3 regions of the Streptomyces sp. NPDC002784 genome follow, and region 1 is predicted to be linked to each of the others. Evidence: riboswitches for the same ligand, from Rfam matches in the RefSeq annotation. Region 1 holds a riboswitch; each other region holds the start of a gene.
The links. Region 1 has a riboswitch for cyclic di-AMP ahead of ACWD1Z_RS27795 (M23 family metallopeptidase). Riboswitches for the same ligand answer to the same signal wherever they lie in the genome.
Positions count from the first base shown of each region.

Region 2: another riboswitch for cyclic di-AMP. It lies ahead of ACWD1Z_RS04995 (LysM peptidoglycan-binding domain-containing M23 family metallopeptidase); the one in region 1 lies ahead of ACWD1Z_RS27795 (M23 family metallopeptidase).
Region 3: another riboswitch for cyclic di-AMP. It lies ahead of ACWD1Z_RS11905 (transglycosylase family protein); the one in region 1 lies ahead of ACWD1Z_RS27795 (M23 family metallopeptidase).

Region 1 is NZ_JBSFVD010000019.1:115,693-118,933, reverse strand. It holds gene ACWD1Z_RS27800 (GntR family transcriptional regulator) at 1-331, opposite strand, end outside; gene ACWD1Z_RS27795 (M23 family metallopeptidase) at 520-1,284, opposite strand; cyclic di-AMP (ydaO/yuaA leader) riboswitch at 1,297-1,456, opposite strand; gene ACWD1Z_RS27790 (M16 family metallopeptidase) at 1,671-3,059, opposite strand; gene ACWD1Z_RS27785 (M16 family metallopeptidase) at 3,056-3,241, opposite strand, start outside.
Region 2 is NZ_JBSFVD010000002.1:77,200-80,440, reverse strand. It holds gene ACWD1Z_RS05000 (tyrosine-protein phosphatase) at 1-629, opposite strand, end outside; cyclic di-AMP (ydaO/yuaA leader) riboswitch at 1,114-1,283, shown strand; gene ACWD1Z_RS04995 (LysM peptidoglycan-binding domain-containing M23 family metallopeptidase) at 1,286-2,242, shown strand; gene ACWD1Z_RS04990 (SGNH/GDSL hydrolase family protein) at 2,462-3,241, shown strand, end outside.
Region 3 is NZ_JBSFVD010000004.1:427,468-430,708, reverse strand. It holds gene eno (phosphopyruvate hydratase) at 1-431, opposite strand, end outside; gene ACWD1Z_RS11905 (transglycosylase family protein) at 732-1,436, opposite strand; cyclic di-AMP (ydaO/yuaA leader) riboswitch at 1,441-1,619, opposite strand; gene ACWD1Z_RS11900 (transglycosylase family protein) at 1,796-2,785, opposite strand; gene ACWD1Z_RS11895 (cytochrome P450 family protein) at 2,968-3,241, opposite strand, start outside.

The DNA.
Region 1 (3,241 bases):
CGAGCCGCACCAGGCCGCGCAGCACCTTCAGATGCGCCTCGGTGCGCCGCTGGGCGGCCCGGGCGGCGCCGAGCGGCTCCAGCAGCGAGCGCATCTCCAGCAGGTCGGCGGCCTCCTGCTCGGTCGGTTCCGCGACGCACGCGCCCGCGTGCCGCCGGGTCACCACGAAGCCCTCCGCCTCCAGCGTGCGCAGGGCCTCCCGGACGGGGACGCGCGAGACGCCGTAGCGGCGCGCGAGCAGTTCCTCGGTGAGTCGGCTGCCGCGCTCGTAGACACCGGCGACGATGTCGTCCCGGATCGCCGTGCATACCGAGTGCGCCGGAATACGCATGACCCGACCTCCGCTTTAATCCCCGTGAAACGTCGACGCCTGACGTGTGTTCAGTGACTCTATTCCAATGAGCCGGAATTTCCGAAGGGGGGACGGAATCCATGCATATTTTTTGGACAGCGGGGGGTCGCAAACGCCAAAACCCCGGCTCGGTGAGCCGGGGTCCGGGCAGCGCGGGGCGGGTGCCGTCAGATGTTCACGCCGTGCGAGCGGAGGTAGGCGACCGGGTCGATGTCCGAGCCGTACTCCGCGCTCATGCGGGCCTCGAAGTGCAGGTGCGCCCCGGTGACGTTGCCGGTCGCGCCGGAGACGCCTATCTGCTGGCCCGGGGTGACGCTCTGGCCGACCGAGACGCCGACGGACGACAGGTGCCCGTACTGGGTGTACGTGCCGTCGTGCATCTTGATGACGACCTGGTTGCCGTACGCCCCGCCCCAGCCGGCCTCCACGACGGTGCCCGTGCCGACCGAGCGGACGGGGGTGCCGGTGGCGGCGTGGAAGTCGATGCCGGTGTGGGTGCCGGAGGACCAGACGGCGCCGCCGGCCTTGTAGCTCGTCGAGACGTAGGAGCCGGAGATCGGGGAGACGAAGGTGTTCAGGCGCTTGCGCTCGGCCTCGCGGGCGGCGCGCTCCTTGGCCTCGCGGGCCTTCTCGGCCGCCTCGGCGGCCCTCTGGCGGGCGGCCTCCTCGGCCGCCTGCTTCGCCGCCGCCTCGTCGGCTGCCTGCTGCTGGGCGGCGGCCTGGGCGTCGATCTGCTGGGCGACCGAGTCGCCGATGGTGATGACGGGGGTGAGACCGGTCTGCTCGGGCGAAGCCTCCGCGGCGAGCGCCGGGCTCGCGAGGGTGCCGATGACGCCGGTGGTGGTGAGGGCCGCGACACCCGCCGCGCGGGCGGTGGTGCGCTGCATCCGGCTGGGACGTCGGTGCTTCCCGGTGGCGCGCGTGAACGCCATGTAGTGGCTGGTCCTTTCCTTCCCTCTCGCCTACCGGGTTAGCTGACGGGTTCGGAGCAGGAAGGTCTCCTACGGACCCCCTCGCTCACGCGCGGGCGTCCGATTCACCCCAGGGACTTGGGTCCCCGGCTCCCCTGGCTCGCACCGTACGGGGACTCGGCGATGACTGTCCGGTGCCGCGGGTGCGGCGCACTGCCTGACGAACAGCCCGGATGACGCTAAACGCGGCAACTTTCAATCCCCAAACGAATCGCGGTTTTTGTAGCGCACGCCACAGGGCAGACAGGCAACCTCTCCCTCAAATCGGACATAGAAGGGCCCTGGTGACGCTTCCGTCACCAGGGCCCCACACGCGCGTGACAGCGCGTTCACATCCGAGGGTGTGTCTACTCGGCCGTCACGACGGTGACTTCACCGATGCCGAGGGGCTCGACGGCCGCCTTGATCTGCGCCGCGTCACCGACGAGCACGGTCACCAGCCGGTCCACCGGGAAGGCGCTGACGACGGCCGCGGTGGCCTCCACGGTGCCGGTCTCGGCGAGCCGGCGGTAGAGCGTGGCCTGGTAGTCGTCCGGCAGGTGCTGCTCCACCTGGTCGGCCAGGGTGCTCGCCACGGCGGCGGCCGTCTCGTACTTCAACGGCGCCACCCCGACGAGGTTCTGTACGGCGACGTCCCGCTCGGCGTCGGTGAGCCCGCCCTCGGCGAGGGTGCGCAGCACCGTCCACAGGTCCTCGAGCGCGGGACCGGTGTTGGGGGTGTCGACGGAGCCGCTGATGGCGAGCATCGCGGCGCCGGTGCCGTCGGGGGTGGAGCGCAGCACCTGCCCGAAGGAGCGCACGCCGTAGGTGTAGCCCTTCTCCTCGCGCAGGACGCGGTCCAGGCGGGAGGTGAGGGTGCCGCCGAGGCAGTAGGTGCCGAGGACCTGCGCGGGCCACACGCGGTCGTGCCGGTCGGGGCCGACGCGGCCGATCAGCAGCTGCGTCTGGACGGCGCCGGGGCGGTCCACGATGACGACCCGGCCGGTGTCGTCGGCGGTGACCGGGGGCACCGGCCGGGGTTCGGCGGCGGAGCCGGTCCAGGAGCCGAGGGTGTCGGTGAGAAGCGCGTCGAGGTCGGTGCCGGTCAGGTCGCCGACGACCACGGCGGTGGCCGTGGCGGGGCGCACATGGCGTTCGTAGAAGGCGCGTACGGCCGCGGAGTCGATGGCCGCGACGGTCTCCTCGGTGCCCTGGCGCGGGCGGGACATGCGCGAGGTCGCCGGGAAGAGCTGCCGGGACAGCTCCTTGGCGGCGCGCCGGGAGGGGTTGGCCAGCTCGTGCGGGATCTCGTCCAGCCGGTTGCGGACCAGCCGTTCGACCTCGCTGTCGGCGAACGCGGGCGCCCGGAGGGCGTCGGAGAGCAGCCCGAGCGCCTTGGGCAGGCGGGAGACCGGCACTTCGAGGGAGAGCCGGACGCCGGGGTGGTCGGCGTGCGCGTCGAGGGTGGCACCGCAGCGCTCCAGCTCGGCGGCGAACTCCTCGGCGCTGTGCTTGTCGGTGCCCTCGGAGAAGGCCCGCGCCATGATCGTGGCGACGCCGTCCAGGCCGGCCGGTTCGGCCTCCAGGGGCGCGTCCAGCAGGATCTCGACGGCGACGACCTGCTGGCCGGGGCGGTGGCAGCGCAGGACCGTCAGGCCGTTGTCGAGCGACCCGCGCGTGGGCGCCGGGAAGGCCCAGACCTTCGGCTCGCCCGCCTCGGGCCGGGGGTGGAACTCCATGGTGGCGAGCTCGGTCACTTGGCCGTCTCCTCGTTGTGGGCGCTTGCTTCCACGGTGGCCGCGGACTCCAGGTCTTCGGTGGGCTCCTCGACGGTCTCCGGGGGGACCGTCGGCTCGTAGACGAGCACCGCGCGGTTGTCGGGGCGCAGGCGGGCCTTGGCGACCTCCTGGACCTCCTCGGCGGTCACCTCCAGCACCCG
Region 2 (3,241 bases), on a different contig from region 1:
TCCATGACCTCGGGGGTGTGGGTGTTGTTGCGCTGCACCTTGTAGCGGCGGTGCTTGGCGTTGGACTCCAGGTAGTCGGCGAGGATCGCCTCGCGCTCGACGCCGAGGGCGAGCAGCGTCACCGCGATCGACAGTCCGGCCCGGTCCTTGCCCGCCGCGCAGTGCATCAGGGCCGGAACGCTGTCCTCGGCCAGGGAGCGCAGCACCTGGGAGTGCTCGGCGGTGCGCTCCTTGACGATCGTGCGGTACGACTCGATCATCCGGTTCGCGGCCTTGCCGTCGTCGAGGATCTGCCGCAGCTGCTCGATCTCGCCGTCGCGGACCATCTTCCAGAACTCGGCGCCGTCCGCGGGGTCCGTCAGCGGGAGGTTCACATTCCGGACACCGGTGAGTTCGACGTCGGGGCCCTCCAGCTTCTGGTCCGCCGCATTGCGGAAGTCGAAGATCGTGTGCAGGCCGAGGGAGTCGAGGAACGCCGTGTCCTGCTCGGTCGCGTGCGCGAGGTGGCCGCTGCGGAACAGCACGCCGTAGCGCACCCGCCGTCCGTCCGTGGTCGGCAGCCCGCCCACGTCACGGAAGTTGCGCACTCCGGCCAGCTCGGGCTCGGTCGACGGGACCTGCTGCGTCACTGGGGCTCCTCCCACCGGATCCCGCCGACTCGGGTCGCCGGCGGACACGCCTTGACGATACGACATGCACACCGGCCGCTCATTGAATGCGGCAAAACGGGCGAACAACGTGGAAACCCTGCTGATTCATCGCGGGTTCACGCATCAACCATGATGTGACGGTTCTCCGCCCGCGCCGCTTCTGGGTGTTCTGTCCGAATTGCAGCCTTCCTTCCAACTCGCTCTGGAATAAAGGGGTGTGGAGCAGCGTCACGTGAGCAGCGTCATATCCGTGACCGAGCGTCGCCCGTCATGTTCACGTAATTCACCCGTTTCTCAAGGGCGTTTGCGGGAACGGCCCCTGCTTAATGCACGCAAAGTGACGAGGAATTCCCACAGGGGATCAAGAGGTACGGCTTCATGCGGAACCTTCTGCTTGTCCCTTTGCGTCTTGGTCGCTTACGTTCGCCACCAATCCGAGCGGAACGCCTAATCCTGCCGCTGCTCGGAATCCGCACCCACTCACCCGTGCACGGCAGGAGCGGGGGACCCACAGGCACCACCGCCTGGTCCGGTTCCCGGAACAGGCTCGGGGTCAAGTCGCGCCCAGCGCGCGGCCGGACATCTCCAGTCCGCACCCGACAGCTCACCTCGTAGGCGCCGGAGAGGAAATCGCCATGCCCGCGAAGGGTAAGCACCGCCGTCCCAAGGCCCTGCGCTTCACTCGCTCGATCGCCGTTGCCGGCACCGGTGGCGCCGCACTCGCCCTCCCGCTCCTGGGGGCCACCGGCGCCCACGCGGCCCCGTCGCAGTCCGTTCCGGAAAAGGCCGTTCAGTCGGTCCAGACCGCGGACAAGAAGGCGGCCGAGAAGAAGGCCACCGCGAAGAAGGCCACCGCCACGACGTACACGGTGCGCTCGGGGGACTACCTTTCGAAGATCGCGAACGAGCAGCACGTCAGCGGTGGCTGGGAGAGGCTCTACGCCGACAACCGTGAGGCCGTCGGCGACGACCCGGCGCTGATCCACCCCGGCCTGAAGCTGTCGATCGGCAAGAGAGCCGCCACGACGGACACCGCCGAGAAGCCGGCCGCCAAGTCCTCCGCGAAGTCCTCGTCCGCCGAGTCCTCCTCGTCGGGCTCCGCCAAGTCCTCCGAGGCCGCGGAGTCCTCGCAGGCTTCGGAGTCCGAGGCGGCCCCCACCGCGCAGGCCGCGCAGAGCTCCGCCGGCGGCTTCAGCTCCCCGGTCTCCGGTGCCGGGGTCGGCACCGCCTACAAGGTCGCGGGCAGCATGTGGTCCAGCGGCTACCACACCGGCGTCGACTTCGTCGTGCCGACCGGTACCTCCCTGAAGGCCGTGGGCGCGGGCACCGTCGTCTCGGCCGGCTGGGCCGGCGCGTACGGCAACCAGGTCGTCATCCAGCTCGCCGACGGCCACTACGCGCAGTACGCCCACCTGTCCTCGCTGTCCGTCTCCAGCGGCCAGTCGGTGACGGCGGGCCAGCAGGTCGGTCTCTCCGGCTCGACCGGCAACTCGACCGGCCCACACCTGCACTTCGAGATCCGCACCACGCCGGACTACGGCTCGGACGTCGACCCGGTCGCCTACCTCCGCGCGAAGGGCGTCTCCGTCTGACGGACGCGCCGCCGAGGAACCACCTGCCTGACACGCCGCCGAAGGCCGGACCCCAGATCCCCGGGTCCGGCCTTCGGTGTTTTTATTCCGGAATTGGCCAAGCCTTGAAGAGTGGGGTATCTCACCGGCCGTCAACCCCTGCCTACGGTCGCGTAGGTCACATTCGAAGGTGAATCATGACCCGATGTGGCAGACGATTCGAAGAGTGACAACAGAGCAGTGATCGGGTCGTACGTGGCGCTGGGGGACAGCTTCACCGAGGGCGTGGGAGATCCCGGCCCGGACGGGGCGTTCGTCGGCTGGGCCGACCGGTTCGCGGTACTGCTCGCGGACCGCCGCCCCGAGGGGGACTTCCGCTACACGAACCTGGCCGTACGCGGGAAGCTGCTGGACCAGATCGTGGCCGACCAGCTTCCCAGGGCGCTCGAACTCGCCCCGGACCTGGTCTCGTTCTGCGCCGGCGGCAACGACATCATCCGGCCCGGCACCGACCCCGACGAGGTCGCCGAGCGGTTCGAGCGGGCCGTGGCCCGGCTCACCGAGGCCGCCGGGACCGTCATGGTGACCACCGGCTTCGACACCCGTGGCGTGCCGGTGCTGAAGCATCTGCGCGGCAAGATCGCCACGTACAACCTCCATGTCCGGGCCATCGCCGACCGGTACGGCTGCCCGGTGCTGGACCTGTGGTCCCTCAAGACCGTGCAGGACCGGCGCGCCTGGGACACCGACCGGCTGCATCTGTCGCCCGAGGGACACACGCGGGTGGCGCTGCGCGCGGGACAGGTCCTCGGTCTGGAGGTACCGGCCGACCCGGACCAGCCCTGGCCGCCGCTGCCGCCGCGCGGGACCCTCGAGATCCGGCGCGACGATGTGCAGTGGGCACGCGAATACCTGGTGCCGTGGTTCGGGCGGCGGCTGCGCGGGGAGTCGTCGGGCGACCATGTGACCGCCAAGGGCAGTCTGTCGCCGGGCGACATCAGGATGTGGATCGAGACGGCC
Region 3 (3,241 bases), on a different contig from region 1:
ACCGGCAGCAGGTGCGCGTTCGGGCCGCCCAGGTAGCGGAACAGCGGCAGGTCGCTGGCCTCGGAGGCGGCGTGGGCGACGGCGAGCGAGACGCCGAGAATGGCGTTGGCGCCGAGGGAGCCCTTGTTGTCGGTGGCGTCCAGGTCGAACATCGCCTGGTCGATCAGGCGCTGCTCGGTGGCGTCGTAGCCGACCAGCTCGGGGCCGATCTGCTCGATGACGGCGAGGACGGCCTTCTCGACACCCTTGCCGTGGTAGCGGTTGGGGTCACCGTCGCGGAGCTCGATGGCCTCGAAGGCGCCGGTGGAAGCGCCGGACGGAACGGCGGCACGACCCGTGCTGCCGTCGTCGAGGCCGACCTCGACCTCGACCGTGGGGTTGCCTCGGGAGTCCAGGATTTCCCGGGCTACGACGACGTCGATGGACGGCACGAGCATCTCCTTCTTGGGATGTGACGCTGGAAGTGCGGGGCACGTGAGCCTTGCGGCTAGAGCCTATCCGCCTGCGGGACATAGGCCAGCCGACCGACCGTCCCGTGGACAAGGACAGACGGTACCCATTGTTCGGCAGCGGAACAAAGGGACGGTGACATACCGGAAAAGAAAACCCCGCTCCGGTGCGTACGGGGGAACACGCACCGGAGCGGGGTGCCCGTGGGGACGGGGGTGGCCCGCACGAGGTCTTCAGTGTGAACCAGGCGTCTATGAGCGCGCTGTGGTTCGGCTACGGGACTACTTGAGGTGCAGCTGCTGACCGGGGTAGATCAGGTCGGCATCCGCCACGATGTCCTTGTTCAGCTTGAAGAGCTTCTCCCAGCCGCCCTTGACGTCGTGCTCCTCGGCGATGGTGCTGAGGGTGTCGCCCGTGGTGACCTTGTACTCGCCGTCGCCCTTCTTGACCTTCTTGCCGGTCGGGGTGGTGACGGTCTTCTGCTTCTGCGCCGGACGCTCGGTCGAACGCGAGGCGGACTGCTCCTCGGTCGAGCGGGTGGAGGTCTCGGTGCCGCCCTCGGAGGAGGAGCCGGTGCTGGAGCCGGTGCCGGTGCCGGAGCCGCCGGTGTAGGCGGCGCTCGACAGGCCCGTGCCGCAGTGCGGCCAGGCGCCCTTGCCCTGACCGGCGAGCACCTTCTCGGCGATCTCGATCTGCTGGGCCTTGCTGGCCTGGTCGGCGGTGGAGGCGTACTGGGTGCCACCGTACGCGGCCCAGGTGGAGGCCGAGAACTGCAGGCCGCCGTAGTAGCCGTTGCCGGTGTTGATGGACCAGTTGCCGCCGGACTCGCACTGGGCGACGGCGTCCCACTCGGAGGCGGTGGCGGCGGAGGCGTTGCCGGCCGCCATCAGCGGAGCGGCGACGGCGGCGCCGGTGACGCCGGCGATGGCGATGGCGCGAGTGGCCTTGGACGGACGACGGTGCTTGCCCTTGCCGGAAAACAGCATGGATCGATCCCCTCACCGACGCCTGCGAGGTGAGCTGTCGGGTTCGGGCCGGTTGAGTTGCCCGGCCACGCACCTTGCGGTGCGCGGCTTCACCCCGAGCCGGTTCCGGTGTCGAGTCGCCTCGACTGCCGGACCCGGCGCCTACCTTGGGTCCCCCGCTCCTGCCTACGGCGCATGACGCGACGACTGTTCCCGTACGGCCGCTGGCAGGATTCGGCGTTGCGGCAGCCGGGGCTCGTGTTGGCGAGCGGTCCCGACGGTAGACACGCGATCCGCCGAATTTCAAAGACGATCAGGGCTTCTGAGACTCATCCCACACTTTCGCCAAACCGGACATTCAGCGCGAAGCGTGACGTGAACTACCGCTGCTTTTCGCCCGGTTCGACCCCTACTTCAAGGGTCTGACCGGGGATGATGAGGTCCGGATCGGTGCCGACGGTCTCCTTGTTGGCGGCGTAGAGCCCACGCCATCCGCCGTTCACGTCAAGGGAGTCGGCGATGCCGACGAGACTGTCACCGGCCCGGACGACGTACGAGCCGTCCGACGCGCCTTCTTCGCCGCCGCGGCCGGCGCTCTCGTCGGCGGGTTCGCCGCGGTGGCGGCCGGTGCCGCTGGAGCCGGTGTCGGTGAGGGCGGAATCACCCTCGATCTGGCCGGAGTTGTCCGGGTTGTCCCGCCCGGAAGTGGCCGAGGACTCACTGCCGGCCCCCATGGAGGGGGCGCCCTCGGAGGACCGTGACGGCTCAACGGACTCGACGGACTCAGTGGATTCGGATGACTTGTCCGACTTGGCCGAGTTGTCCGCGGCCTCGGTCGACGGGGAGGAGCTGGGCTCCGACTCGGAGGAGTCACCGTCGAGCGAGTCGAGCAGACCGGACGAACCAGATGAGCCGGAGGAGTTGGCGGACTCCGACGATTCGGGCGAAGCGGACTCATCCTCCGCGACGCCGGTGTCGATGTCGACCGAACCCGACTCGGTGTCGAGACCGGAGAGCGGGCCGCAGGTCGGCCAGGCGGCGAGGCCCTGGTCGGCGAGGATGCGCTCGGCGACCGCTATCTGCTGGGAGCGGCTGGCCTGGTCCGCGGAGGCGGCGTACCGCGTGCCGCCGTACCGCTCCCAGTTCTCCTGGGTGATCTGGAGGCCGCCGTAGTAGCCGTTGCCGCTGTCCTCGCTCCAGGAGGCACCGCTCTCGCACTCCGCGACCCGGTCCCAGGTGGTGCCCTCGGCCGCGCTGGCGCCGGAGGTGCCGAGGAGCGGGATGGCGATGGCGGAGCCGGTCACTCCGGCCGCGACGAGGAGAGCCGGGGCCTGGCGGGGGCGACGGTGACGACCGTTCCCGGAGAGCATGCGGGGGCCTTTCGAAGACAGCGGGGACCGGCGCGGCGCCGGTGAGGCGAGGCGCCGCGCTGACGAGTGAACGTATCGGCAGACGATCACTTGTCACAAGTTCATGCCGCGCAGATCACGTGAAGATCACAGACTTGAGGGTGTGTCACGTTTGACCTGACGGTCCGTCGAGGCGTGCGGGCTCAGCCGCTCGGGGTGAACTCGACCGGGAGCGTGCGCAGTCCGCGCATGATGAGGCCCCCGCGCCAGCGCAGCTCGTCCGGTTCCACCGCGAGCCGGAGGTCCGGGAGGCGGCGCAGGAGGGTGGCCAGTGCGGTCTGGCCCTCCAGGCGGGCGAGCGGGGCGCCGAGGCAGTAGTGGATGCCGTGGCCGTAGCCGAGGTGCTGGTTGTCGCGGCGGGAGAGGTCGAGCGTGTCGGGGTCGGCGAACCGCTCCGGGTCCCGGTCGGCGGCGGCG